One region of the Planococcus alkaliphilus genome, then DNA from elsewhere that is predicted to be linked to it. Evidence: riboswitches for the same ligand, from Rfam matches in the RefSeq annotation. Region 1 holds a riboswitch; each other region holds the start of a gene.

The links. A riboswitch is a leader RNA that binds a small molecule or an ion and turns the genes downstream of it on or off. The one in region 1 is predicted to bind S-adenosylmethionine.
Region 2: linked by a shared signal. The riboswitch ahead of AC2EXB_RS04205 (transporter substrate-binding domain-containing protein) and the one ahead of AC2EXB_RS06200 (methionine ABC transporter ATP-binding protein) in region 1 are both predicted to bind S-adenosylmethionine.
Region 3: linked by a shared signal. The riboswitch ahead of ssuE (NADPH-dependent FMN reductase) and the one ahead of AC2EXB_RS06200 (methionine ABC transporter ATP-binding protein) in region 1 are both predicted to bind S-adenosylmethionine.

What each region holds. Positions count from the first base shown of each region.
Region 1 is NZ_CM168060.1:1,196,452-1,206,166, reverse strand. It holds gene AC2EXB_RS06210 (MetQ/NlpA family ABC transporter substrate-binding protein) at 1-636, opposite strand, end outside; gene AC2EXB_RS06205 (methionine ABC transporter permease) at 673-1,341, opposite strand; gene AC2EXB_RS06200 (methionine ABC transporter ATP-binding protein) at 1,334-2,359, opposite strand; SAM riboswitch class I at 2,445-2,548, opposite strand; gene AC2EXB_RS06195 (thioredoxin family protein) at 2,597-2,908, opposite strand; gene AC2EXB_RS06190 (ribonuclease M5) at 2,914-3,252, opposite strand; gene gcvH (glycine cleavage system protein GcvH) at 3,416-3,796, opposite strand; gene AC2EXB_RS06180 (arsenate reductase family protein) at 3,874-4,227, opposite strand; gene AC2EXB_RS06175 (acyl-CoA dehydrogenase family protein) at 4,317-6,098, opposite strand; gene AC2EXB_RS06170 (acetyl-CoA C-acetyltransferase) at 6,146-7,318, opposite strand; gene AC2EXB_RS06165 (3-hydroxyacyl-CoA dehydrogenase/enoyl-CoA hydratase family protein) at 7,348-9,715, opposite strand, start outside.
Region 2 is NZ_CM168060.1:803,914-813,628, reverse strand. It holds gene AC2EXB_RS04240 (hypothetical protein) at 1-537, opposite strand, end outside; gene AC2EXB_RS04235 (NADP-dependent oxidoreductase) at 759-1,694, opposite strand; gene AC2EXB_RS04230 (GntR family transcriptional regulator) at 1,854-2,228, shown strand; gene AC2EXB_RS04225 (ATP-binding cassette domain-containing protein) at 2,228-3,100, shown strand; gene AC2EXB_RS04220 (hypothetical protein) at 3,102-3,821, shown strand; gene AC2EXB_RS04215 (NAD-dependent epimerase/dehydratase family protein) at 3,883-4,902, opposite strand; gene AC2EXB_RS04210 (DUF4256 domain-containing protein) at 5,081-5,638, shown strand; SAM riboswitch class I at 5,738-5,846, shown strand; gene AC2EXB_RS04205 (transporter substrate-binding domain-containing protein) at 5,977-6,825, shown strand; gene AC2EXB_RS04200 (amino acid ABC transporter permease) at 6,886-7,569, shown strand; gene AC2EXB_RS04195 (amino acid ABC transporter ATP-binding protein) at 7,585-8,334, shown strand; gene AC2EXB_RS04190 (hypothetical protein) at 8,384-8,815, opposite strand; partial or broken gene nhaC (Na+/H+ antiporter NhaC) at 8,940-9,715, opposite strand, start outside.
Region 3 is NZ_CM168060.1:3,103,140-3,112,854, reverse strand. It holds gene AC2EXB_RS16210 (quinone oxidoreductase family protein) at 1-355, shown strand, start outside; gene AC2EXB_RS16205 (dicarboxylate/amino acid:cation symporter) at 791-2,041, shown strand; gene AC2EXB_RS16200 (hypothetical protein) at 2,146-2,415, shown strand; gene AC2EXB_RS16195 (hypothetical protein) at 2,601-3,170, shown strand; gene AC2EXB_RS16190 (MGDG synthase family glycosyltransferase) at 3,172-4,284, shown strand; gene AC2EXB_RS16185 (DedA family protein) at 4,305-4,895, shown strand; SAM riboswitch class I at 4,937-5,046, shown strand; gene ssuE (NADPH-dependent FMN reductase) at 5,147-5,692, shown strand; gene AC2EXB_RS16175 (LLM class flavin-dependent oxidoreductase) at 5,721-7,103, shown strand; gene AC2EXB_RS16170 (gamma-glutamyl-gamma-aminobutyrate hydrolase family protein) at 7,257-7,979, shown strand; gene AC2EXB_RS16165 (dipeptidase) at 7,980-8,939, shown strand; gene AC2EXB_RS16160 (class I SAM-dependent methyltransferase) at 8,950-9,715, shown strand, end outside.

The DNA of each region.
Region 1 (9,715 bases):
CAAGCCTGCATCGATTGCATAGTTTGAGTTGATCAATAAAGCGTCGCCTTCCCCTGATTCATATAGCTGAACCATCAAAGCAGCTTCATAGTTTGCATCAAATTCAAGATTTTTCGGGTTTTCCACAACATCGCTCACTTCGGCAACCGTCTTGTCAATGCCTTCCGCTAAAGTGATTAAACCTTCCGCTTCAAGAAGTGAAAGAATTCGTCCGTGGTCAGCAACCGAGTTGCTCATTAAAATCGTCGCGCCGTCCGGCAATTCATCTAATGAAGCATATTTTTGAGAATAAACGCCGATCGGCTCGATGTGGATGCCGCCTGCATTTTCAAAATCATAACCGAATTCTTCGATTTGAGATTCCAGGTACGGAATATGCTGGAAATAGTTCGCATCGATTTCTTCTGAATCCAAATCCTGGTTCGGCAAGATATAATCTTGATAAGTTTCAATTTCCAATTCAATGCCTTGCTCTTCAAGAAGCGGTTTGGCTTTTTCTAAAATCTCCGCGTGCGGCACGTTAGACGCTCCGACTTTTAATGTGCTTGACTCTTCTTCGCTTGACCCGCCGTTGTCGCTCCCGCACCCAGCCAGTGCCAATACGGATAATAATGTTCCTGCTACAAGTTTCTTCATGTGTGTGATCTCCCTTTTTTCTATAATGTTTTTCTATTAACGCTTATCTGAGCGAGTGGTCATCCAGTCGCCGATAAATTGAATCGCAAATACAATGACCAATATTAAAATCGTCGCCATTAACGTGACGTCTTCGCGGCTTCGCTGGAATCCATCAAGAAAAGCCAAAGTTCCCAGTCCGCCTGCACCAATAATTCCAGCCATTGCCGTATACCCGACAAGGGCAATGGCTGTTACCGTAATTCCTGATAGCAACGCCGGCTTAGACTCCGGCAAAAGCACTTTGCGGATAATCGTCCAAGTGGTCGCTCCCATTGAACGTGCAGCTTCGATAACGCCTTTATCAATTTCTTTTAACGCGATCAACACCATCCGCGCATAAAACGGCGCTGCCCCGATGATCAAGGCAGGCAGAGCTGCGTTCGGCCCACGGATTGTACCGATCAGGAATTTCGTGAACGGGATCAATAAGATGATTAAGATGATAAAAGGAATAGAGCGGAAAATATTGACGAAAGCTCCAGTCAACCAATTGACGATGCTATTTGCCCATAATTGTTTAGGCGCTGTCAAAAATAATACAATTCCGAGAACCAGCCCAATGACAAAAGTGAAAAACGTAGACATCGCTGTCATGTAGAGCGTTTCAAGTGTCGCTTCCCACATGTTCTCCCAATCAACGTTCGGGAATAAGGACTCAATCATTTGACATCACCTCCGTTTGAACGCTTTCTGCATTCAAATAAGTGAGCGCCTCACTGATTTCCTGGGCAGAACCTTTCATCTGTAAGATTAAGGTTCCATAGGCTCCGCGTTGCGTATGCGCGATATTCCCTTGCACAATATTGACATCCACTGGATACTTGCGGATCAGCTGTGTCAAAATCGGCTGTTCGGTTTGGTCGCCTACAAAGACCAATTTCACCAATTCCCCAGTCGGATATAGCTTCCGCAAATTCTTGATCGTTTCCTGGGAATCTTCCGTGTCGGTTACTTGAGCTACAAAACGCTTCGTGATTTCTTCTTTCGGAGATTGGAAGACGTTCAGCACATCGCCAAGCTCTACTACGCGTCCGCCTTCCATGACGGCAACCCGGTGGCAGATTTTCCGGATGACGTGCATCTCATGGGTAATCAACACAATCGTTAGCCCGAGCCGTTTATTGATATCGACCAGCAATTCAAGAATCGAGTCTGTCGTCTGCGGATCAAGTGCCGATGTCGCTTCATCGCAAAGCAGCACTTCCGGTTCGTTTGCCAATGCCCGTGCGATGCCAACCCGCTGTTTCTGGCCGCCTGATAGCTGTGAAGGATATGCATTTTCTCTTCCTTTTAAGCCAACCAATTCGACCAGTTCCAATACGCGCGCATCTCGCTTGCTTTTAGGCACACCGGCAATTTCAAGCGGAAATTCGATATTCTCCTTGACGGTACGCGACCATAGCAAGTTAAAATGCTGGAAAATCATACTGACTTTCTGCCGTGCTTTGCGAAGATCATTGCCTTTTATTGCCGTAATGTTTTGGCCATTGATGACAACCGATCCATCGGACGGTTTTTCCAAACCGTTCAATAACCGGATCAAGGTACTTTTTCCGGCGCCGCTATAGCCGATAATGCCGAAAATTTCACCGGCTCCAATGGACAAGTCCACATGATCAACGGCGGTAAGAGAACCTTTTCCTGTATCGAAGACCTTCGATAATTTTTTCAATACAATCATTATTTACAACTCCTACCCCAAAATAAAAAACCCTTCTGCGCAGAATTGAGCAGAAGGGTGAACGTGTAATGACACGATAACCGTTCTCTCATCTTCCAAAGTCAGACTTTGTGTGATTTGGCACCATTTCATTTTCATGACGGTTGCCGGGCTTCATAGGGCACTTCCCTCCACCACTCTTAATAAGAGTTACGATATTTAATTAGTATTCAGAAATTCAATTTACCATGCAGGGATTTATTCGTCAACAGTTTTTAACTTTTCATACAAAAAAGGCACTGAATGAAAAGCATAGATCTTTTCTTTCAACTGGCCGTTCTCTGTAATCAGCAGGCATGGCACGCTTTCGACTTGATACAAAGAAGCAATTTCCTGTACATAATTTAAATTCGCTTTGCCCAAGCGGACATTCGGGACCAGTTCTTTGACGACATCCATCATCTTAGAAGCAACCTGGCAGGTGCCGCACATGGGCGTATATAAATAATAAGCGGCTGATTCATGCGTATTTTTTTCTTTCAGCCACTCTTTATGTGTCCATTCATTCATCTTGTTCATCCCTCAGTTACTAGCTTATTGACTTGAACATTCGCTGAGATCAGCACATCAAGCAAAATCCGGATCGGCGTCGCTGCCACTTCCTTATAGCTTCGATTGATATAGAAATGCCGCGCTTCAGGGAATTCCCTTTTGACCAATTTCCGCAGCTGCTCACCGGATTTATCCGCATCCACCAAAATGATGATATCCAGATCCTCATAAGGCAGCAGCAACTCTTCAAGCCTTGACGCACTTACTGTACCATTTGTGCAAAGAATCGTCACGGGTTCTGCAATGAGCGGTGCAATTCTGGTTTTATCACTGCGCCCTTCTACCACGATCACCTTTTCCATAAGACTACACCTCACTGGAAATAGATAGCTGCCTCAACTAGTTAAAGCCTTATAAGCAAGAGTTAATACTCTTATTATAAAACGATTGCTCGATTTGTTCTAGAATCCTGCTTATAGTGGAAAATCTGGAGATGAAAAAAGCGCCCAAAAAGGCGCTTTGATTTTACTCGTTTGTCATTTCTTTGTATTGGTCTGCAGTCATCAATTCGCCAATTTCAGCTTCGTTCGGGGATTCGATTACCACCATCCATGCTTGTTCGTATGGAGACTCGTTCACATGTTCAGGGTTGTCCTCGAGTTCAGCATTCACTTCGATTACACGGCCGCTGATTGGTGCATATAGCTCTGATACCGTCTTAACTGATTCAACGCTGCCAAATGGCTCGTCTTTTTTAATTTCGTCGCCGACTTGCGGAAGCTCAACAAAAACGATATCGCCAAGTTCAGCTTGTGCAAAATGCGTAATGCCAATGCGGGCAGTGCCGCCTTCTACTTTTACCCATTCATGTTCTTTTGAATAACGAAGTTCTTGTGGTGTACTCATCGAAATCCCTCCAGATATGTAATTAACTCAATTTCAGTTTGACATAAACCCCATTGAAATACAAGATTTCAAATGCTTTATAGCCAAGCATTTTGATAATCCGCTTCTTTGAATCCGAGCGTTGTTTTCTGCCCGTCAAAAGCGAGCGGACGTTTGATCAACATGCCGTCAGATGCAAGCAGTTCCAGCTGTTCATCTTCGGACATTGAAGACAGTTTATCTTTCAATCCAAGCGAACGGTAGATCATGCCGCTTGTATTGAAGAATTTCTTCAATTCCATGCCGCTGCTTTCATAAATCTTTCTTAGTTCTTCTTTTGATGGCGGATTTTCAGCGATGTGGATCTCGTTGAATTCCACTTCATTCTGCTCCAGCCATTTCTTGGCTTTGCGGCACGTCGTACATTTCGGATAAGCGTAATAAGTAATCATGCAGAAACCTCCTTTTCCACAAGCTTACCAAAATAAAGGCTGCTGGTCGACGTAAAAAAAGCGCGGCTCGGAAGCCGCGCTTTTCAAAATCACACTACGTATTTTTCAACTTCGATCAATTTAACCGCTGCTTGGCGTTTTTTCTCGATTACATTGTAAGGAGTTGAACGCGTCAGTTTGCGGAGCGCTGACAGCATCATGCGCTGGTTGTCTCCGTCAATCGCAGCCAATAATGTTTCTTTTGCGTCTTTTTCAATTTTATCAAATGCTTCTTGGCAATAGATTTGTGTGTAAAGCAATTTTTGCTGGGCTTTTTCTTCGCCTGAAGCAGCAATCGCTTTTTCTGTACGAAGCACTACAGATTCCATCGCGAAGACATTGCTCACGATGTCAGCGATATTGACAAGCACTTCCTGCTCGCTTTCAAGTTTCGTGCCGTAAGTTTGTGCTGCAAGACCCGCTGCAAGCAAAGCGATTTTCTTCGCATTTTTCACCAAGTATTTTTCTTGAGCCAAAGCTTCAGTGCCGATTTCTTCCGGCATCATCATCAATAGTTCTTCCTGTAATTGCTGTGCATGCTGAAGCAATGGAAGTTCGCCTTTGACCGCTTTACGGATCAATGTTCCCGGTACAAGCAAGCGGTTGATTTCGTTTGTTCCTTCGAAAATACGGTTGATGCGTGAATCGCGGTAGATGCGCTCAATTTCGTATTCCTGCATGAAGCCGTATCCGCCATGCAATTGCACGCCTTCATCGACGATGTAATCCAATGTCTCTGTACCGAAGAATTTATTCATCGAGCATTCTACTGCAAATTCGGCAATTGCATTTGCAACCAATTTCCCGTCCGCATGCTCTTCATCCGTGAATCCGCTCATGCGGTCTTCGAACAATCCAACTGTGCGGTAAACGGAACTTTCCACCGCATACAGATGAGAAGCCATTGTTGCCAATTTTTCACGCGTTAAGTTGAATGAAGAAATCGGCGTTTTGAATTGTTGGCGCTGGTTTGTGTAAGGAATCGTTAATTCCATTGCACGTTTTGAAGCTCCGATCGTGCCGACTCCCAATTTGTAGCGGCCGATGTTCAAGATGTTGAAAGCGATGATGTGTCCGCGTCCTGCCTCGCCCAGCAAGTTTTCAACCGGCACTTCTGCGTCTTCTAAGATCAATGTACGAGTGGAAGAAGATTTAATCCCCATTTTCTTTTCTTCCGGTCCAACCGATACGCCTTGGAATTCGCGCTCTACGATGAATGCAGAGAATTTATCTCCGTCAATTTTCGCATAAACCACGAATACATCGGCAAACCCTGCGTTTGTGATCCATTGCTTCTCGCCGTTCAAGACGAAATGCGTGCCTGCTTCGTTAAGTTTTGCTACCGTTTTTGCACCTAAAGCGTCGGATCCTGAGCTCGGCTCAGTCAAGGCATAAGCTGCGATCATTTCACCCGTCGCAAGGCGCGGCAAGTATTTCTGTTTTTGTTCTTCGTTGCCGAAAAGAACGATCGGCAATGAGCCGATCCCTACGTGGGCACCGTGAGTGATCGAGAATCCGCCGGCTTTCGACATTTTCTCTGCGATCAATGCAGATGCGATTTTATCGAGGCCCAGTCCACCGTATTGTTCCGGAACATCGGCTCCAAGCAACCCAAGGTCGCCTGCTGATTTCAATAAACGCACCGAATGCTCAAATTCGTGGTTTTCCAATTTTTCGACCACTGGCATGACTTCGTTGCTCACATAATCCTCAGTCGTTTTCGCGATCATTTTATGCTCTTCTGTAAAATCTTCCGGTGTGAATACCCGTGATAAATCTGCATCTTCGATTAAAAAACTGCCGCCTTTAATTAAAGTTTTTGACTCTGCCATTTTTTATTCCTCCTAAGTTTTAGTTATCTATATTGAACGGAAAATTTTTATAGCATTTCAAAGACGCCTGCTGCGCCCATTCCGCCGCCGATGCACATGGTGACAACGCCGAACTGTTTTCCTTGGCGCTTGAGTTCACTCATCATGCGCAAAGTCAAAATGGAACCTGTAGCGCCGAGCGGATGGCCAAGTGCAATCGCACCGCCGTTAAAGTTTACTTTGTCGATATCAAGCCCAAGCTCGCGGATTACACCAAGCGATTGGGAAGCGAATGCTTCGTTCAATTCCCATACATCGATATCTTCGATGGATAGTCCAGCCAGTTTCAATGCTTTTGGAATCGCGACAACTGGGCCGATCCCCATGACTTCCGGCGGTACGCCGCCTGTTGCAAAGGAACGGAATTTCGCAATCGGCTTCAATCCTAAAGATTCCGCTTTTTCGCGGTCCATTACCAGAAGTGCGCCTGCGCCGTCTGATGTTTGGGAAGAGTTCCCAGCCGTTACGGTGCCGCGTGCAGAAAAGGCTGCGCGCAATTTATCGAGTGTCTGCACAGTCGTGCCGTGGCGAACACCTTCATCCATTTCGAACATAAAGGATTTTTCCTGGTATTTATTGTTTTCATCCACGAATCGCTTTGTCACTTCGACCGGCACGATTTCTTCTACGAAATGGCCTTTTTCAATAGCAGCTGCAGCTTTTTCGTGGGAACGGACCGCAAAAGCATCCTGATCAGCTCGGCTCACGCCGTATTGTGTTGCTACTTGCTCAGCTGTATGCCCCATGCTCATATAGTATTGAGGAGCGGTTTCAGCAAGCTTCGCATTCGGACGCAAGACATTGCCCATCATCGGCACCATGCTCATTGACTCGACGCCGCCTGCAATAATCGCTTCAGCAGATCCAACCATAATCCGTTCTGCCGCATAGGCGATAGACTGAAGGCCTGAAGAACAGAAGCGGTTGATCGTTACCGCAGGAGTCGTATCCGGAAGGCCGGCCAGTGCTCCGATATTGCGGGCAATGTTCATGCCTTGCTCTGCTTCCGGCATGGCGCAGCCCATGATTAAATCATCGATCGGGCCATCGTATCCAGCCCGGTTCATTGCTTCTCTGACAACGAGTGCCCCGAAATCATCCGGGCGCACTGTTGCGAGAGAGCCTTTTTTCGCTTTTCCGACCGGGGTACGCGCCCCGGCCACGATTACTGCTTCGCGCATAAGTTGTTTCCTCCTTTAATATCGAGCTCTCAGTTGCGGAGCGGTTTGCCTTTAACCAGCATATGCTGCATCCGCTGCTGCGTTTTCGGTTCTGCTACGAGACTTAAGAACGCTTCCCGCTCTAAGTCCAATAAATATTGTTCATCCACTTTTGTGCCATAAGGAAGTTTGCCGCCTGACAAGACGAAAGCGAGCTTTTTCGCTAATTTCAAATCGTATTCACTGATGTAGCCTGAACTGAACATGCCTTCCGCACCCAACAGGAGCGTAGCGTAGCCCGGTTCGCCAGTTACTGGAATCTTTTCGCGAAGCGGTGCTTGATAGCCATTTTCGTACAAGGCTAAAGCGGCTTGTTTTGCATCATAAATCAAATGATCGCTATTCACAGATATTCCATCTACAAAGTTCAAGAAGTTATTTTCACGCGCTTCTTCTGCCGAAGTTGAAACTTTCGCCATCGCGATCGACTCAAAAACATTGCTTGCGATATTCTGCAGATCCACGTTGATGCCGTTTGGCAAGCCTTTCAAATGCTTGATGTAAAGCTCTTTGTTTCCGCCGCCGCCTGGAATCAGGCCAACTCCTGCTTCGACAAGCCCCATATATGTTTCCATCGAAGCTTGAATGTGTGCTGCGGGCAATGCCACTTCAGCTCCGCCGCCGAGCGACATGCCGAATGGTGCTGCTACAACCGGTTTCGAACTGTATTTAATCTTCATCATGGCATTTTGGAAAGTTTTAATCGTGAAATCTAGTTCGAAGATGTTGTCATCTTGAGCTTCCATCAAAATCATGCCTAAGTTGGCACCTACGCAGAAGTTCTTTCCTTGGTTCCCGATGACAAGCCCTTTAAAGTTCTTTTCAACTTCATCTACCGCAAAATTGATCATCTGCATAATATCCAAACCGATTGCGTTCGAGCGGGAATGGAATTCCAGTAATGCGATACCGTCTCCAAGATCGATCAGGCTTGCGCCTGAGTTCGATTTGATCACGCCATGTTTTTTCTTATATCGTTTAAGATCGATGACTTTTTCATTGACCGGCACCGGCTTGTAATCCGTTCCGTCGAAGAAGTATAAATCTCCGTTTTCTTCTTTATAGAAGCTTTCGTTGCCTGAATCCAATAAACGCTGCACAAATGCCGGCGTGTCATGGCCTTCTTGCTTCATTTTCTCGACTGACTTTTGAACGCCGATGGCATCCCATGTTTCAAATGGGCCTTGCTGCCAGCCGAAGCCCCATTTCATCGCGTTATCAATTGCGACAATGTCATCCGCGATTTCGCCGTTCAACTCAGCCGAGTAGCGAAGTGTTGGCGAAAGAATGCTCCAAAGCAATTCACCTGTACGGTCTTCTGCATAGACAAGCGTCTTCATTTTCGAAGATAGGCCTTTTTGCTGCTTCGCCATTTCTTGTGAAGGCGTTTTCAATTTTCCAGCTGGACGGTATTCCAAGGTTTCCGGATCAAGTTCCTGGATTTCCTTGTCTTTTTTCAAAAAGAACCCTTGGCCGGATTTTGCTCCAAGCCAGCCGTTTTCAACCATTTTCTTCATAAACTCCGGAGCTTCGAACACTTTCTGTTCGTCTCCTGAGGTTTGGTCATAGACGTTTTTGGCAACGTGCATGAACGTGTCAAGTCCGACTACATCCAATGTACGGAAAGTCGCAGATTTCGGTCGACCGATCAACGGACCTGTTACTGAATCCACCTCACCGATTGAATAGCCGCGGCTCTGCATTTCACGAAGCGTCACCAATAAGCCGTATGTACCGATGCGGTTTGCAATAAAGTTCGGTGTGTCTTTTGCAATAACGACGCCTTTTCCTAAACGGTCTTCACCGAATTTCGTCATGAACTCGACCACTTCCGGCGCTGTCGTATTTGCCGGGATCACTTCCAGCAATTTCAGGTAGCGCGGCGGGTTGAAGAAATGCGTTCCAAGGAAATGCTTGCCGAAATCTTCTGAGCGGCCTTCAGCCATTGCGTTGATGCTGATGCCTGAAGTATTGGAGGTAATAATCGTCCCTGGTTTTCTAACCGCGTCAATTTTTCCATATAAAGATTTTTTCACATCCAAGTTTTCAACAATCACTTCGATGATCCAATCTACGTCTTTAAGTTTCTCTAAATCGTCTTCTAAGTTTCCTGGAGTAATCAATTGAAGATTTTTCTTTGCAGTAAGTGGAGCCGGTTTTTGTTTCAATAGCTTCTGGATAGAAGTTGATGCAATTCGGTTACGCACTGCTTTGTCTTCAAGAGACAAACCTTTTCCCTGCTCCGCTTCTGTCAATTCACGCGGTACGATGTCCAGCAATAATACGGGAATCCCTATGTTTGCAAGGTGTGCTGCAATTCCTGAACCCATAACGCCTGAACCGAGCACCGCCGCTTTT
Region 2 (9,715 bases), 390 kb from region 1:
CTCCAAGATTTGCTCTAAAGATTTTCTTCCTAATGAAGCCGAAATCCCATGTTCTTTCGCTGCTGCTTTGAAATAACGATCAAAAGCCGGCACATTTCCATAGACACCTAAAAGTATTTTTGTCACCAGCGTGTCCGTAATGACCACGGTCTTTTTCTTACCGTTGATTTCTATAACTGCATTTCGATAAACTTCCATTGTTTCGAGAATTAACTCTTCAATTAGAGCAAAATATATTTCCTTCTCCATTTCTTCTTCACTGTAGAAAATCCAAAATTTCGGATCTGCTGCAATTGATTCAATAAAATAACGATGGATTTTATAATCCTTCTGCAAAAGAAAAGAACCTCCTCGAAGCATTCCCCAACTGGCTAAATAAAATGCAAGATGCAAACTAGCTTGGTCTTTAACTTCTTCATTATGTAAATTTCGATGATTCTTTTTAAAAAATAAATAAATGTGCTCCCATGATTTATAACGATGATGTTCATCTTTTTTCAAAAGCTCGTAATATCCTAAAGTATTTTCTCTAACCATGATTAATCCCCCTTCAACTATAGTAAACGGTTATAAATACTTAAATACAGTAACATATTACCAATAATATAGTCATAATGAAATAAATCATCGTATGTGTTTATAATTTCTTTAAGGTGAATTTTAATCACTTGTTTGAGCTAAAGAGAACCACAATATATGAGACGAACAATTCACCCATACAAAAAAGCAGGCCCATTTGGATTGGACCTGCTTCCCACTTATTTCACTTTAATGACAATCTTCCCTTTCGCATGATGCGTTTCGCTCGCAGCATGCGCATCCTGCAAATCTTTTGCAGAAAATCCGTAAGTCTCTCCAATGACCGGCTTTAACTTGCCTTCTTCGTAAAGCTTCGCCAACTTCCGCAGCTTCTCGCCTTCCGGCTGAAGGAACACATAGCCGGTTTTGACACCGTGTTTCTTGGCCGTTTCTTCATCCGGCGGCTGCGCAATCGACACAAGCATTCCGCCTTTTTTCAAGACATCGAAACTTTTTTCTTGAACGTCCTCTCCCAAGGTATCAAGGACGATATCAAAATCTTTGATGACTTCTTCGAATGCTTCTTCTTTATAATCGACGACTTGGTCCGCACCCAATGATTCCAGCAGCTCTTTATTTTTGCTGCTGGCGGTCGCTGCGACATAAGCACCGAAGCTTTTGGCGATTTGGATCGCATTCGTTCCGACACCGCCTGCACCTGCATGCACCAATACTTTATCACCTTCTTTTACGCCGGCCACTTCAACCAGGCATTCCCATGCGGTCAACCCTACTAACGGAATCGCCGCACCTTCTTCGAATGTCATCGCATCGGGCATTTTCGCAAGCAGATGCTCTTCCACCGCAATAAATTCAGCATAAGTCCCTTCTCTTGTGAGTTCAGGCCGCACGAATACGCGGTCGCCCACTTTGAAATCCTTCACGTCTTTTCCAATTTCAACAATGACTCCCGCTGCATCCCACCCAAGGATGATTGGAAACTCAAAAGGCTGCATCTCTTTCAGATACCCCTCCCGCAGTTTCCAGTCGATCGGGTTAATCGAAGTCGCATGGACTTCAAGCAGCACTTGATTGTCTGCCATTTTTGGCATGGGCATATCTTTTTCTTTCAGTTGTTCTTTTCCACCGTACGCTTCAATTACGATTGCTTTCATCTGGATCTCCCCTTTCCTCCTTTCTCTTTTCCCCTTATTTCATTTTCAAACACTGCCTTTATTTTTTATCAGAATGATTGACAAAACGAATATAAGGATATATGGTTATACACATAAGTATATAACCATATATCCTATACAAAAAAGGAGGTGCATCCATTGAGCAGTCCATTCGATTCGAACAAACCCATTTTTCTTCAAGTCCGTGAATTGATCGAAGACCAAATTGTAAATGACCAATTAAAAGAAGGCGATCAGGCGCCATCGACCAACCAACTTGTGAGTTTCTACAAAATTAACCATGCGACCGTTTCTAAAGGCATCAATCAATTAGTGGATGAAGGTATCCTATTCAAAAAGCGAGGGATTGGCATGTTTGTAGCAGAAGGAGCAAAAAAAACATTGGTAAATCAACGCAAAAAAGCTTTTGTCGACAATTACGTTGTTGGCTTAGTACAGGAAGCGAAGAAACTCGGCATTTCCCAAGAAGAAATCATTGAACTGATTAAAAATGCGAAAGGAAGTGACACATGATGGAAGCTCATATCAAAATAGATAACGTGACATTGAAATTCGGTAAATTTGAAGCGTTGAAAGATTTGTCATTATCACTCGAATCGAATCGGATCCACGGCTTGATCGGACGAAACGGCGCAGGCAAAACTTCCCTTCTGTCTTTAATCGCCGCTTTTCGTGAGACAACGGAAGGGCAAGTTTTCATTGACGGTGAACCGGTATTTGAAAACGCCGATAAAATGCTGCAAGTATCTTTTATTTACAACAAAGACTACAAAGAAGAATACGAGAAAATTCCGCAGTATCTTGAATTTCCGGAATATTACCGGCCAAATTACGATAAAGAATATGCCGACTATCTGCTGAAACGATTTAAACTCCCATTGGATAAACCGATCAGCAAATTGTCGAAAGGGATGCAGTCCGCGTTGAATGCTGTCATCGGACTGGCGAGCCGTTCCCCGATTACGATTTTTGATGAAGCTTATGTAGGCATGGACGCACCCGCGCGTGAAATCTTTTACCAGGAAATTCTGGCTGATCAGGCGAAGCATCCTCGTACGTTCATTCTTTCCACTCATTTAGTATCGGAAATGGATTATCTGTTTGATCAAGTCGTCATCATCGACCAAGGCCGCCTCGTGTTGAACGAAGATTACGAAACAATCGCTTCCCGCGGCGCTTCTATTACAGGTGCAGCGGATCAAGTCGATGCATTTGTCGCCGGATTAAAAGTTTTGAACGAACAAAAGCTTGGCGGCACAAAATCCGTAATGGTCTACGGCGCTTTAAGTGAAGAAGACCAACAAAAAGCGCAGCAGCTCGGCTTAGAAATCGGCCCGGTTTCCCTGCAAGATTTATTCATCCACTTAACAGAGGAGGCACACTGATATGAAATCGGTCAAACTCTATCCGAAAATCGCAAGGGATTCTTTCTTGGAACAATTCAAATGGAGCATCTGGTTTTTCTCATTCCTGACACTGGCCCATGTCATCGGCATGTTTATCGCCAATCGCAACGACGCAAATGTGGAAGGATTCTTCGTCTTCTCCAGCTACTCAGCCGCCATTTTCATGCTCGTCTGTGGAATCATCACTGCTTTCGGCTTCATGGCGTATTTTGTCCAGCACGGAATCAGCCGAAAAGATATGTTCTTTGGAGTAGTCATCGGCGCTGTCGGGCTCGCAATTGCCGTCACTGTGGTGCCTCTTGCTATCCATGGCATCGAAAACCTTATCTCCAACTTTGTTTCCATGCCCGTAAAATCAGATAGCCTGACCATTTTCGAACGGACAAGCGGCTGGTTTTCTGCCATCGGGGTCTTCTTCCTGAACGTGTTCACTTATTATTTGGTCGGCTGGCTGATCGGCATCGGCTATTACCGCTTTAATTGGCTGATTGGACTCGGGTTTGTCGGGCTCGCGATTGTGGCCCTCAGCTTGAATGGATTCTTCTGGGGAGAAGCAGGCTTAAGCACCATCATTCCTTGGATTCCGTACATTCCAACTGAAGCAAGCTTGCTGATGTCCGTGATCGGTTCGCTCCTTTTGATTGCCGTATTGATCATAGCTACCCGCATGCTGACAAAACGCATACCGATTAAACTGTAATAAATTAAAAACGAGTTTCCACTGGATAAATTTCATCCCGTGGAAACTCGTTTTTTTCCTATTACAGCGCACGCTGCTGCCAGTCCTGCAGCACGGCTTGCTCTTTTTCCGGATCCATCCCCGCTTTTCGTTCAGCCGTTTCCCTTGTCATTTCCCATTCGCGGATGGCGCGAATGGTCTCAGTGAGCGGGCGGAACCTTAATCCGGCCTGTAAAGCTTTTTGGATATCCACTCCAAGAAAGCCATTCATGTACATACTGTCTGGAATCCACAGCGGCAATTCGGACCACCCTTCCACTTTGTGGCCCAACAGGAATTGCTCATCCACCCAAACAAAATCCGCATCACTCTTAAGGGTGGTCTTACATTCCTCCAAGAATTTCTCCATCGTCAGTGTGGAGTCGGGGCCGGTCGCATTAAATGTGCCTGTCCGTTGTTCTTCGACCAGCCGGAGGATCCATTCTGCCAAATCCCGGACGTCGATAAACTGGATTTCCTTGTCTCGCCGCCCCGGCGCCAACACCTCACCGCCTTTTGCTACGCGGTTAACCCAGTACGTAAAACGGTCCGTAAAATCATGAGGCCCGACGATAAGTCCCGGCCGGATATTCAGGGCACCTTCCGGAAACGCACGTTCCACTTCTTGCTCACACAAAAATTTCAACTCACCGTAATGTTCATTGATGGCAGCTTCCGCCTCTTTTGTTTTCAATTCTCCCAGCTTTTCCGCTGAAAGCCGGCCGACTGCGTGTTCTTCATTTATCCCCGGAGATTCTAAATCGATGTAAACCGATGCGCTTGAAATGAATGTGTAATGTCCTACGGATTTTGCCAGCAGTTCCGCAGATTCCTGAACGGACCATGGAAGATAGCCGGATGTGTCAATAACGGCGTCCCATCTCCGCCCTCTCAACGCTTGTAAATCCCCGTACCGGTCGCCGGTCAACTTTTCCACTTCTGGAAACAAATCCGGATTCGCTTTTCCTCTATTTAATAAGGTCACTTCATGGCCGCTGCTGAGAGCCGCCTCGGTCAGAAATCTCCCCAAAAAACGGGTCCCTCCAAGGATCAAGATATTCACATACACTCCTCCTTCAATTTACTGAATGAAAAACGATCTGCTTTCCTGCTTCTTTTATTCTGCAAAAGCTCCAGACAATCCTCTACTGAAAATAAAATAGATGCACCTCTCCAAAACCCTGCTGCTTTCTTATATACTAAAACCAACAATAGCAAGATCCATTAAAGGAGGAATTAGCATGAGCAAGCAATTATCACCCGAACAACGCGAAGCATTTCTCAACACGTTAAAAGAGCGGTTCGAGAAAAACATCACCCGCCACGAAAATTTCGAATGGGCCAAAATCCAGGACAAACTGGAAGCGAATGAAGACAAATTATGGTCGCTCCATGAAATGGAACGGACTGGCGGCGAACCGGATGTTGTGGATTATGATGCTGCAGCGGATGAATTCATTTTCTTCGATTGCTCCGCAGAAAGCCCGACTGGCCGAAGAAGCATTTGCTATGACCCGGAAGCATTGGAATCGCGCAAGAAAAACAAGCCTGAAAACAACGCGGTCGGCATGGCGGCGGACATGGGCATTGAATTGCTGACAGAAGAACAATACCGAAAGCTGCAGTCGTTAGGGAAATTCGATATGAAGACATCGAGCTGGGTGCAGACTCCTGCTGAAATCAGAAATCGCGGCGGCGCCCTTTTCTGTGATTTCCGCTACGGGCAAGTGTTTCTGTATCATAACGGAGCGGATTCGTATTATGCCGCTAGGGGATTCAGGGGATCGTTGAACGTTTAACAACTTCTAATAAAAAATAAGATGAGATTTATCAGAATTTTGTGTTGACGGTAAAATATAATGATGATACAGTTGTCAACATAGTTTAATAGCAATTTGTTCTTATCATGAGAGGTGGAGGGATTGGCCCTACGAAACCTCGGCAGCGGGCTCACTTTAGAGCACTGTGCCAAATCCAACAAGCTTTGATTAGCTTGAGAGATAAGAAGAGCAGAATATCAATGTGATTTCGCATGCCTGCCTCTTCTTATAGAAGAGGCTTTTTGTTTGCCCTCATATCTGGACAATTCTATTAACTTAAAACCAAGTAAACCAATAGAAAAGGAAGGTGCAAAGACATGAAAAAGACCAAACAGCTTTTATGGCTCGTCGCAATTACAGTAATCGGTTTATTTCTAACCGCATGCAGCAGCAATGAATCTTCAAATGAAGTGAATGCTTCAACAGAAAACAAGGAACAGAACACTTGGGATCGAATTGAAGAAGCAGGCAAAATCGTTGTCGGCACAGAAGGGCTTTACTACCCGATTACATATCACGATGAAGAAACAAAAGAATTAACAGGATATGATGTAGAACTTGCTCGTGCCTTAGGAGAAAAGCTTGGATTGGAAGTTGAATTCAAAGAAATGGAATTTGACGGATTGCTGCCAGCTCTTCGCAATGGCCAAATTGATATTGCCGCGAATGATTTTTCGATTACCGACGAACGCAAAGAGATATTTGATTTCACGATTCCAGTCAAGCATTCATATGGTTCAGCCATTGTCCGTGAAAGTGACAACTCCGGCATTGAATCAGTAGAAGATTTGAAAGGCAAAAAAGTCGGGGGGTCCGCGACAAGCAATTACTCAAAATTTGCTCAAGAACAAGGGGCTGAAGTGATTGTCTACACAGGCTCTGACACGGTGCTTCCAGAAATCGTCAGCGGCCGCGTCGATGCTACGCTAAATGACTATCTTGTCTTGTTGCGCTCACTTGAACAATTTGATAAACCGGGATTGAAACTGGCTGAAGATGTTAGATTCTCATTCAGCAGCAGTGCTATCGTAATGCCGAAAGATAGCCCGGAGCTGAAAGAAAAACTTGACGGTGCTATTGAGGAGCTTCTTGCTGATGGCACATTGAAAGAAATTTCAACTAAATTTCTTGGTGCTGATGTAACACAGCCGCTTGAAGAAGAATAAAAATTTTTTGAGGAATCCTCGGATTCCTCTTTTCTAGATACTAAGTAAAGGAGTCTTCCAATGGCCGACTTTAAATGGGAATATCTTTTTAATGTAGAAATCGCAATTGATTCTCTTCCTTTTATTCTGGAAGGAGCTTGGCAAACCATTTTGATTGCACTGGTCAGCCTAGTATTTGCTTTGATCCTCGGTTTATTTGTAGCTCTTGCCCGAATGAACCGCTTTATCGGACTGTCTCTCCCAGCCCGGCTTTTCATCTCCTTTATGCGGGGCACTCCGCTTTTGGTGATGCTGTTTATCCTGTATTTCGGCTTTCCCATGATCGGCATTGAAATGCAGCCGCTTACTGCTGCCATTATCGGCATCAGTATTCATTTTTCTGCCTATACGGCCGAAATTATCCGTTCTGCCATTTCTTCTGTATCGAAAGGACAATGGGAAGCTGCTGAGACGCTTCGGATGAGCTATTGGCAAACCATGACGCGCATCATTCTGCCGCAGGCGACTCGTATTGCTTTGCCTCCGCTATCGAGCACTTTCATGGATATCATCAAAGGAACTTCGCTAGCGATGGTCATCACTGTTTCTGAAATGTTCTACCGCGCCAAAGTGGTGGTCGGGCAAACTTATGAAAGCCTAACCTTATATATTCTCGTGGCACTCATTTACTGGTCCATTTGCATCCTTGTCACCTTGCTTCAAGATTATTTAGAGAAAAAAGCAAACCGCTATGTCACTGCCTGATAGGAGGTTCCCAAATTGATCAAAGTTGAAAATTTAAGCAAGCAATTCAAACAGGTAGAAGTCCTGAAATCCATTTCATTGGAAATAAAAAAAGGCGAAGTTGTCAGCATCATTGGCCCATCCGGTTCTGGCAAAACAACCTTACTGAGATGCCTGAATCTCTTAGAAACGCCTTCAGGCGGTTCACTTCAAATCAATGATGTCCATGTTTCATTCACTGGGAAAACACCAAGTAAAAAGCAAAAAGTTGATGTTCGCCAATTTTCTGGTATGGTCTTTCAGCATTTTCATTTATTTCCGCATAAAACCGTGATTGACAACATTATTGAAGCACCGCTTGTCGTGCAAAAACGGAACAAGCAGGAATTGGTGCGTGAAGCAGAAGGATTGCTGGAAAAAGTTGGACTATTGGAACATAAAAACCAGTATCCGGAACAATTGTCGGGCGGCCAAAAGCAACGGGCGGCGATTGCCCGGATTCTCGCACTGAAACCGGATCTCCTATTATTTGATGAACCGACTTCTGCACTAGATCCTGAACTTGTTGGCGAAGTGTTGACGGTCATCCAGGAGCTCGCCTTAGAAGGACAAACCATGGTTATCGTAACGCATGAGATGGATTTTGCACGAGAAGTTTCGGATCGCGTCGTATTTATCGCAGAGGGGCACATTGTCGAACAAGGAAAGCCCGAAGATATTTTCACAGCCCCTACAGAAGAACGGACAAAGAAATTTCTGCAAAAGGTCTTGCTGAAAAGAGCTTAATTCATAAAAACAGCCGAACTCGTCCATTAAAGCGGAGAGCTCGGCTGTTTTAATTGGAATAAGAACAGAGCATTTTTGTACTGGGTTCATCACAAGACACCACATCAACCTGATGTTCCATACAGGCAAATGAATAATGCCGGTAGATTTTCCCTCTATTCCTCTCTTGCACCTCTAAGTTTGCATCCGTTCTTAACCGATCCATCAAATCCGACTTCTCATAGATCCGAAACGCATATCCTTGATACACTTCATGTTCCTTGACTACAGTAAAATCTTCAAACGTTGCCGAATAGAATGCAAAGGAAGAAAAACTGATTTGCCAGCGTTCCAAAGTCTGCGGATTCCCGATGAGCAACTCTGTTTCGTGAGGACTTCCACCGAAACAAACAGTTAATAATTTGCTTGCTCCCTTTGTCTGTTCAAACCCTTGAAAAGTAAGATGATATGCCTCTTTTTCAACCAATTCTTGATAATTCATAAGCCAATGCACCCTCCTGCCAAATCGAATAGTGGGCAAAATTAATAGTTGCTTGCTGCTACGTTTCTTTCCTTAATGCCAATTACGAGAGTCAATATAAGCCGCACAAACAATGGTGAAGTTCTGTATCTCCGTCTTCAAGGGCACGCGACAAATTCTTCGGATGCAGCCCTTTATCCTGATAGGCTTTTGCATACATTCTGCCGGGTAAAAGAATAGATATGTACTGCTCAGATGCAGTCGCGTTCGTGAAAAACGCGGAAACAATGGTTGCCGCAATCAAGCTGCCTGCCGACTTCGCGACTTTCAATATCTGTTTTACAATTGCTTTGCAGCATTCCCGTATGTTCCAATATGCCGCCAAATACCATGGCGAAAATAACCAATGAGACGGTGAACATCATCGATTCGATGCCGCCGCGGTTAAACAGTTCATCCACCATTTCATTGCCGGATGACATCACATAACCATCATGAAGCGCATTGATTGCATTTCCGACATTTCCGCCTTGAACGAAAATCTCACAAAGAAAACCTAAAACTACCCCAACTATCAACGCAGGAAGTGCTGGCACTTTCATGATAACAAGTACAGCAATCGCAACCGGCACCAACATTAGCCATGGTGAAATAATGAAATTGCTGTTGAGCGCGGTTAAGATGCCTTGAATATTTTCTTCATCCACATCCGCTCCGCCGAACTGCCGGCCAAGCACAAAGTAGACGATCAAAGCCAGAACAAGTCCTGGAATCGTCGTATACGTCATATGTTTAATATGTTCAAACAGATTCGTCCCTGTCACACCTGCCGCCATATTGGTCGTATCCGACAACGGCGACATTTTATCGCCAAAATAAGCACCCGAAATAACCGCCCCCGCTACCATGGCAGGCGCGATT
Region 3 (9,715 bases), 1.8 Mb from region 1:
AGATGTAATCTTAGATACGATAGCGGGACGCAATTTTGAAAAGAGCCTGGAATGCTTAGCGCCATTCGGCAGGATCGTAAGTTTTGGCCACGCCAACGAAGGTTCTATAGCGGGCATTGTCAAAACGACAGACCTCCATTCCAGCTGCCGCTCGGTACTCGGATACAGTACGGGAACTTACCGAAAAGAGCGCCCTGAATTTTTACAGGAAGGCGCTGCGGCCATTGTGGAATTATTGCTGCAAGGAGAATTGAACATCCCGATTTCGAAACGCTATCCGTTAGCTGAAGCTTCAAAAGCGCACGCCCATATTGAGAGCAGGAAAAGCATTGGGAAAGTGATGCTGTTGCCGTGAAAAATAGGTAAAATAAACGTAAAAACCGTATCCAGCTATTTTTAGCGGATACGGTTTTTTTTTCGTTTTTCTCTGGCTAAACTTTTGAATTTAAATAAGGATTTAAGAATTGGCGCCTGTTTTTGTGTAGAAATGGCCTGTTTTTTTCTGCAAATTATAAAAGTAATAAAAACAAAGCTATATTTGTATAGTTAAAATTGAATTTTAATGTATATTCATACAGATTTAGCAATAAGGATAAAAAGTTCTCTATTTAAAGATTAACTGAGATAAATCAAGGGTATTATGGAAAAGGTAACACCGTTACTATACCAGTTTTCACGAATCATTACATAAATATACGCTATTTTTATTAAAGTGTAATGATATTTTACTGTAAAATTATTTCGTTTTCGGGTAAACTAAAGCCTAATCTTAAAAAAAGGAAGATGATGAATGAAAAAAAAGAGTTTAACTGTGAAAGTGTTAACTGGATTGGTCTTAGGGGCAATTGTTGGTTTGCTTATCAATTTGTTTGCACCCGGATCATTTGAGACTTTAAATACATACGTATTTGTTCCTGTTGGACAATTATTTTTGAGCTTGATCAATATGCTCGTTGTGCCGCTTGTTTTCTTTTCTATTGTACTTGGAACAGCGGGGCTTGGAGATCCAGCAAAGCTTGGCCGGATCGGTTTGAAAACGATTACTTATTTTTTAGTGACGACGACAATCGCTATCGTGATTGGCCTTTCGCTGGCATCAGTAATTCAACCAGGGCTTGCTGGCGATTTTGATTTAGAAGGGGCGTCTTTTGAATCTGAAGAAGCACCATCAGTAGTCGATACTTTATTGAATATTATCCCATCCAATCCGTTAGCTGCGTTGACGGAAGGCAATATGCTGCAAATTATTGTTTTTGCTGTATTTGTTGGTTTGGCTTTAACGGCGTTAAAAGAAAAAACTTCTGGTTTGCTTAAATTGATGGAGCAGGGCAATGAAGTGATGATGTATTTGGTCGGACTCGTGATGAAGTTCGCTCCGTACGGTACATTTGCATTGATTGCAACTGCTGTCGGGTCGCAAGGATTTTCAGCGATGAAAGCGATGGGAGCTTACATGCTGGTTATACTGGCAGCATTAGCAATCCATGCGGCCATCACATATGGCGGGACCATCGCCTTTTTGGCTAAGAAAAATCCAATTTGGTTTTTCAAGAAGTTCGCGCCTGCTATGACAGTCGCATTCAGTACGTCAAGCAGTACAGCCACTTTGCCGGTTTCGATGGAAGTCGCCCAAAAAGAATTGGGCGTTCCAAAGTCGATCAGTTCATTCGTACAGCCGCTTGGCGCCACCATCAACATGGATGGCACCGCGATTATGCAAGGGGTGGCGACAATGTTCATCGCTCAAGCTTATGGCATTGATTTGACGGCTATTGAACTGGCAACGGTTGTTCTGACGGCGGTTCTTGCAAGTATCGGTACAGCTGGAGTTCCGGGAGTTGGCCTCATTATGCTTGCGATGGTATTGAGCAGCGTGGGTCTTCCGGTAGCGGGAATCGGCTTAGTGATCGGAATTGACCGTTTGTTGGATATGACGAGAACAGCTATCAATATTTCAGGAGATGCGGCATGTGCAGTTTATGTAGCGGAAACTGAAGGAAAAAGAGACATTAGAAAACAAGAAGCAGAAGTAGAAGCATAAGAAATGGCAGCCCGTTCTCACTTGATGGTGAAAGCGGGCTGTTTTCAGTTATCTGAACTTTTGATGGTATACTGTCTTTAAAGAATAGAAGCGGAGGCGAAGAGATGTACGATGTTTGGAAAATCCGATACAAATTGCATAATATACGGGTTGAGAAAAACTTAGGCAGCCAAAAGCTTTACGTCGATGGAGTATTGCAGGATGAATTTATTGGATTTGCATTCGGTTCACGGCTGTTCGGAAAGCTAAAAAATGAAGACGGCGAAACGGAAAATATCAAAGTTTCAATCGGCATCCATTGCCTGGAATCGAAATGTTTGATTTTTATCGGTGAGAAATTGGTTTATTCCACAAAAGTGCAATGGGAAGGCTGAAGCGAGAGATGCAGAAATGCATCTTTTTTTATTTGGCTAAATGTAACAACGGCTTATATCCAACTACGTCTCAAGTCCTGTAAAGGAAAAGTCCTGCGCCCGATGCTCCGTTTTTTCTGTGGAGCTAAACTTAAGTTAACTTATTAACCGGTGCTGCAGAAGGCAGCAGTAGAGGAGATGCGGCAATGGAAGTCTACATTCTTTTTACAGACACGAAAACATCCTTATCAAAATTGATCAAAACGTATACGCGCCATCCTTACAGTCACGTTTCGTTAGCGTTTAGTTCTGACTTGGCCGAAGTCTATAGTTTTGGACGGAAAAATGCGGAGAATGCTTTTAACGGCGGCTTTGTAAAAGAAGAAATGGGCAATCACTTATTTCAGCGAGCGCAATGCGCGGTATTCAAATGCTCGGTTGATGCTGAGGGGTTTGGAGCGATGAAAAACTTCGTTTCTGCTATGGAACAGGACCGTGACCGTTATAAGTATAATTTAACGGGATTGTTCGGAGTGGTGGTAAAACGCGGGCTTGGATGCGAAAATTCGTTTTTCTGTTCTCAATTTGTAGCGGAAGTGCTGAGGGAAGGAGGCATCAGAATTTCTGCGAAGCCTCCGCGTTTAACGATGCCAAGAGATATATTCTGTTCCCAGTCCTTGGAACTGGTTTACAGCGGACCATTAGCAGACTATCCGCGTTTAAGTTCTCCAAAGATAGATAAAAAAGAAAGTCAGTTATGGATGGAGGCGCTTTGATATGAAGAAAGTATTGATATTTCCCTTACTGAACAGTATGCCTTCGGGCCATCATCAAGTAGCAGAAGCGATGAGTGAATTCATCGGAGGCCATTCAGCGGAAGTTGAATGCAAAAAGATTGATTTGTTGAGTGAATGGAATGCAAAAATCGAATCGGCAACAGTTAAGGCGTATTTGAATTGGATCCGGAGAGCGCCTAACTCTTATGCATGGATTTATCGGCAATTTGCATACAGATCGCCAAAAGAAAAGAGCCATAGAACGTATGAATGGCTTTTTATGAAAAAAGTCAGCGAAATTTTAGAAAGGGAAAAACCTGACTTGATCATTTGTACGCATGGATTTCCTTCGCTGTTCATCAATAAGCTGAAGAAACAAGGGAAATGCAAAGTCCCTTGCCTGAATGTGTATACGGATTTTTTCGTGAATGATGTATGGGGAAGAGCGTGCATCGATTATCATTTTGCACCAAACCAAGCGATTAAAGGAACGTTATGCCATAGCGATGGAATTCCCGAAAGCCGCGTTTTTGTAACAGGCATACCGGTGAGTGAAAAGTTCAGCAATCAAAAAGATCATCGTTCCAAAAAACAATTAACTGTTTTAGTTTCAGGAGGAAGCACTGGACTAAGCGAAGTCTTGGACCAACTGGATGAAGAAATCAGTGCCGAAAAATGGAGCTTTCAAGTTCTTTGCGGAACCAACAAAAAACTCCAGCAGAAAATCATCGGTTTAAACCATCCGGCCATCCATGCGATTCCTTACATTTCTTCAAAGGAGATAATGAATAGGTTGTACAACGAAGCTGATGCTATTGTGACAAAACCGGGAGGAGTCACTATCAGCGAAGCGCTAAGAAAAGAATTGCCGATTTTCATTCCAGCGGCTCTTCCAGGGCAGGAAGAAATCAATCTGGCTTATTTACTGGAGGAAAAACTGGTGTTTGCGGTTCCTGAAGGGCGCCGGCTAATGGATTTTGTAAATGAGACCTTGGCGGATGAAGAAATCATTGAACGATTTCGAACACGCGTCAAAGCTTATAAAAGTTCTTTGAACCTGAAGAACTCGGATGAGATTTACCGGGAAATCGAAAAGATTTTAGTGGGCAATTAAGCGACTGGAGAGTGAGCGGTATGGTTGAAGGGATACTGGCTTTTCTTGAAAGTTTAGGGATGCTGGGCTTATTCAGTGTGATGTTTTTAGAAGGATCGTCTATGCCGTTTCCCGGAGTGGCCCTTGTGATTGCTTACGGCGGATTGTTGAATCATAGCCTTGCAGCCACTGCCTTGTTATCAGCCGGCTTGGCAGTGGCCTATAGTGTCGCAAGTTTAATTCCTTATTTCCTGGGCAATAAACTTCAAACCTTCTTTCAGAAAAAATTCGATAAAGGATTAAAGAAGGCTTCTATATTATTTCATCGCTACGGCATTTGGAGCATTGCCATTTCACGTCCATTTGGCATCGGAAATTACATTTCTTATCTGGCGGGCATGAGCAGGACTCCAATTGGGAAGTATGGAGCGCTGACTTTCATCGGCATTTATCCTTGGTGCTTTGCCATGCTTCGCATCGGCCATTATTTTAATGGGAATTACGACGCTTTTAAATCTTTTGTGGCAGCCAATCAAATTTCAATGTACGGCTATATTGTTGTTCTCCTTGGTGCAATTGGCATCTGGCTCTATATGAAAACGAGAAGTCAGAATAATAAATTTAATGCTTGACACTTTTAATTCCTAGCATTATGATAGGCATTAATTAAATAAACTTATCCAGAGAAGCCGAGGGACTGGCCCGTTGACGCTTCAGCAACCTCTGACTTTGTCAGAAAGGTGCTAACTCCAGCAAGAAGATTTTTTTCTTGAGAGATAAGGACAGAACCTATTAGATTTAATAGCCTTCTTTTCTTGATATCGAGAAAAGGGGGCTATTTTTTATTTTTGAAAAAAACGGTTCAACAGAAAGGGAGAATGAAATGAGTGAAATTGTGATTTTATCAGGAAGCCCTGCGAAGGAATCCAGATCTGAATTGGTGTTAAAACATTTAGGTGAATTATTAGAGAAACAAGGATTTTCAGTCGCCCACATTTCCGTGAGGGACGTTCCGCAGGAAGATTTGTTCGAAGGGCGCTTCGGCAGTCCGGCTATCGCTGAAATCAGTACATTACTCCACCAATCACGGGGAGTTATTGTCGGATCGCCTGTTTACAAAGCAGCCTATTCAGGTGTATTGAAAGCATTGATCGATCTCTTGCCGCAAGATGTTCTGCAAGCGACTCCGGTTTTGCCGTTGATGACGGGAGGAAGTTCTGCTCACTTATTGGCGCTTGAATATACGTTAAAACCATTGCTTGCGAACTTGAAAGGACAGAGTTTAAAAGGCATCTACCTAGTCGACAGCCAAATTGATAAAACGAATCCACATCAGCCAATCATTGAAGCAGAAGTTGAGCAGAGGCTGAAAAAGCAGCTGGAATACTTCTTAGAGATTATCGAAAGGCAGCCGGTGACGAGCGCATAATATAAGATTTTTTAAGGAGGAGAAGCAATTGGCAGAGAAAAGGATCTACTTGAATGCTTTTGACATGAACTGTGCAGGCCATCAGTCACCAGGCTTATGGACACATCCAGAAGATCGGTCTCATACTTATAAGACAAGCGAATATTGGATTGAGTTGGCAAAGCTTTTGGAGCGCGGCGGTTTTGATGCTATTTTCCTGGCGGATGTACTCGGAACTTACGATGTGTACAAAGGTTCACGAGATGCGGCTGTTCGGCAAGGCGCCCAATCTCCGGTTAATGATCCTGCTTTAGTGGTGCCATTGATGTCCGCAGTGACAAAACATTTGGGCTTCGGCGTTACCGCTTCGACGACTCATGAACATCCTTATACATTTGCCCGCAGAATGTCGACATTGGACCATTTGACGAATGGGCGCGTCGGATGGAACATTGTCACTTCCTATTTGAAAAGTGCGGCACTCAATATCGGTTTAGAGGACCAAGTAAAACACGATGAACGCTATAATATCGCGGCAGAATATTTGGAAGTCTGCTATAAGCTTTGGGAAGGAAGCTGGGAAGAGGATGCAGTGGTATTGGATAAAGCGAACAGCATCTATGCAGACCCTGAAAAAGTCCATGACATCAATCACGAAGGCAACTATTACAAAGTGCCGGGCGCTCATTTATCGGAACCTTCACCGCAGCGGACTCCCGTTCTCTATCAGGCAGGGGCTTCTAAAAAAGGGGTGGAATTTGCAGGGCAGAATGCTGAATGTGTCTTTATTGGGGCGCCAACCATTCAAGCGGCAAAACGTTCAGTGGATAAATTGCGCAAGCAGGCAGAACTTGCCGGGCGCTCTCGTGAAGAAGTGAAAATCTTGACGATGCTGACGCCAATTGTCGGAAAGACCGAAGAAGAGGCATGGGCAAAATACGAAGAGTACAAAAAACACATCAGCCACGAAGGGGCACTTGCTTTATTCGGCGGATGGACAGGAATTGACTTGTCGAGCTATGCGCCTGATCAGGAATTGGAATACATCGAAAATGATTCCATCCAATCGGCTTTGGAAAACTTCACCAAAATTGATGCAGAGAAAAGATGGACAGTGGAGGACATCAAGGAATTTGTCGGAATCGGCGGTATGAGCGCTTATACAGTCGGTTCAGCCGAACAAGTGGCTGATACTCTGGAGCAATGGGTGGAAGAAGCTGGAGTGGATGGCTTTAATATCGCCTATGCCATAACCCCAGGAACATTCGAAGATTTTATCGAGTTGGTGGTGCCGATTTTACGGGAGCGCGGTTTAGTGCGGACCGAATATGAGGGGAGCACATTGCGCGATAGCTTATTTGGAAAAGGCGACCGTCTGCCTGCCCATCATCACGGAAAGAAATTTGCATTGGAGAAAGCGGAAATTAGTTGAACTTCTTATACCGGGCTAAGTGAAACCATGAAGAATCTTCAATGCTTCATGGTTTTTTAACGTGTAAATAAAGAACTTCCTTGAACAGCTAGCAATTTTGCTTTTTATTCTGTATGTTTATTATATTCAGATAAAGTAAATGGGGGAAACAGAATGAGACCGATTATTGGGATTACCGCATCAAAAGAGTTAGGGCACGACCACTATTCAATTGAACAAGCAGATACTGAAGCCATTATGCAGGCAGGAGGATTGCCGATCATGCTTCCGCATTTACGGAGTGAGGGAGAAATTGAACAAATTGCCGAACACATTGACGGCTTGTTTGCAGCTGGTGGATACGATATCGATCCTACCTTGTTTGGAGAAGAACCGCATCCGAACTTAGGCGTCATTATTCCATCCCGCGATGCTTTTGAACTTCAGTTGATGAAAAAAGTATTGGAGCTCGGAAAACCGATTTTGGGGGTTTGCCGAGGCGCACAGATTCTAAATATTGCGGTCGGGGGAGACATGTATCAAGACATCACTGACCAAATAGAAGGAGATTTGCTGCAGCATAAACAAAAAGCACCAAAATTCCATGGCTCCCATTATGTGCACGTGCCGGAAGGTTCATTGTTGAACCGTTTGACTGGGAGCCGGAAATTGACGGTGAACAGCCGCCATCACCAGGCAAACCGCCGTGTTCCTGATTCGTTTTTAATCAGCGGCAAGGCAAGCGATGGCGTAATTGAAGCGATTGAAAGTACAGAACACCGTTTTGTCCTTGGTGTCCAGTGGCATCCGGAAAATATGGCGATTGCGTCAGATGAAGCTTCCATGAAGATTTTTAAAGGGTTCATCGAAGCCTGCTTGGAAGAAGGAGATGAATAAATGAAGATTATCGATACGCATTGCGATGCTTTGCTAAAACTCCAATTAGCTAAACGGGGATCTTTTTATGGCACGACACCGTTGGACTTCACGAGCTCTGATCAACTGGATACGAATTTTCAGCGCCTGCAGGCAGGAGGGGTTTGCGTCCAGTTCTTTGCCATCTTTTTGTATCCGGACTTGCCGGACAATGAAAAGTGGCAGCATGCTTTAGAACAAGTAGATTTGTTCTATACAGAAATTCTTGGGAAGAACCCGGCAATGAAGCATATCAAAAAATGGGAAGACATCGATTCGCTGAAAGACGGAGAAATTGGGGCAGTCCTGACTTTAGAAGGGGCCGATGCATTTGGCAATGACTTGATGAAACTGCGCCAATTGTATCGTTTGGGCGTGCTTTCGATTGGATTGACTTGGAACAATGCCAATTTATGCGCAGACGGGGCCGGGGAACCAAGAGGAGGCGGTTTGACGCTTCTCGGCAAAGAAGTGGTTCGTTTGAATAATGAACACCGAATTCTTACGGATGTATCCCATTTATCCGTTAAAGGGTTTTGGGATGTCATGGAACTGGCCGATTACCCAATCGCCAGCCATTCCAATGCACGGGCTTTATGCAATCATCCGCGAAATTTAGACGACGACCAAGCAAAAGCGATGTTTGCTAAAAATGGCATGATTGATGTCGTGTTCTGCCTTTCCTTCATTAAAGAAGGCGGGAAAGATGTAGAAATAGCCGATTTGGTTAAACACATCGATCATTTCAGCAGTTTAGGCGGCGTTAAAAATATCGGCATCGGTTCGGACTTTGATGGCATAGATGCCTATATGAAAAACTTAGAAAATGCTTCGGAATTCCAGAATTTGATCCATGAGTTGCAAAAGCACTTTAGTGAGAGCGAAGTGGAGGGCTTTGCCTATCGAAACTTTTTGGAGCACCGTCCGAAAGCTAGAGGATGAGGGATGGACAATGGAGAAAACAGCAAAAGAAAAAGTGAAGGAAGTCTTCGGGAAGAACGCCGATAAATACGTGACGAGCGCTATTCATGCAAAAGGCGATGATTTGGAATTACTAGTGGATTGGCTGAAGCCGAAAGAAAACTGGACGGTTCTGGACATTGCAACGGGAGGCGGACACGTATCAAAAGCACTTGCTCCTCATGCGGCTCAAATCATTTCTACCGATTTGACAGAAGCCATGCTTGAAAATACAGCAAAGCATCTGCGGACAGAGCACGGGAATATCTTTTACGTAGTGGCAGATGCAGAAAGCCTGCCATTTTTAAAAGGTGCTTTTGATGCTGCCGTTTGCCGAATAGCGCCTCATCATTTTCCGAATCCGGAAAAGTTCATTGCTGAAACTGCCCGGGTGCTGAAACCTGGCGGGAAATTCGTATTGATCGATAACGTAGCCCCGGAGAAAGAGGGATTGGCGGCATTTATGAACATGACCGAGAAGCTTCGAGACGACAGCCATGGCAGATGTCTGCCAAAAACGGAATGGCGGCAGTTATTGCAAGGCAATGGATTAGTGGAAATCCAGTCTGTGGACCGGAAGAAAACGTTCCAGTTCCCATCTTGGGTAAGGCGGACAGCAGAAACGGATGGGCAAATCGAACAAGTTCGGGAGCATCTATTATCCGCTGGAGAAGAAGAACAAGCTTATTTTCACATACGTAGAAATGAACAGGAAATTGAGAGTTTTGTCATTGATGAATGGATGGTTTTAGCCGAGA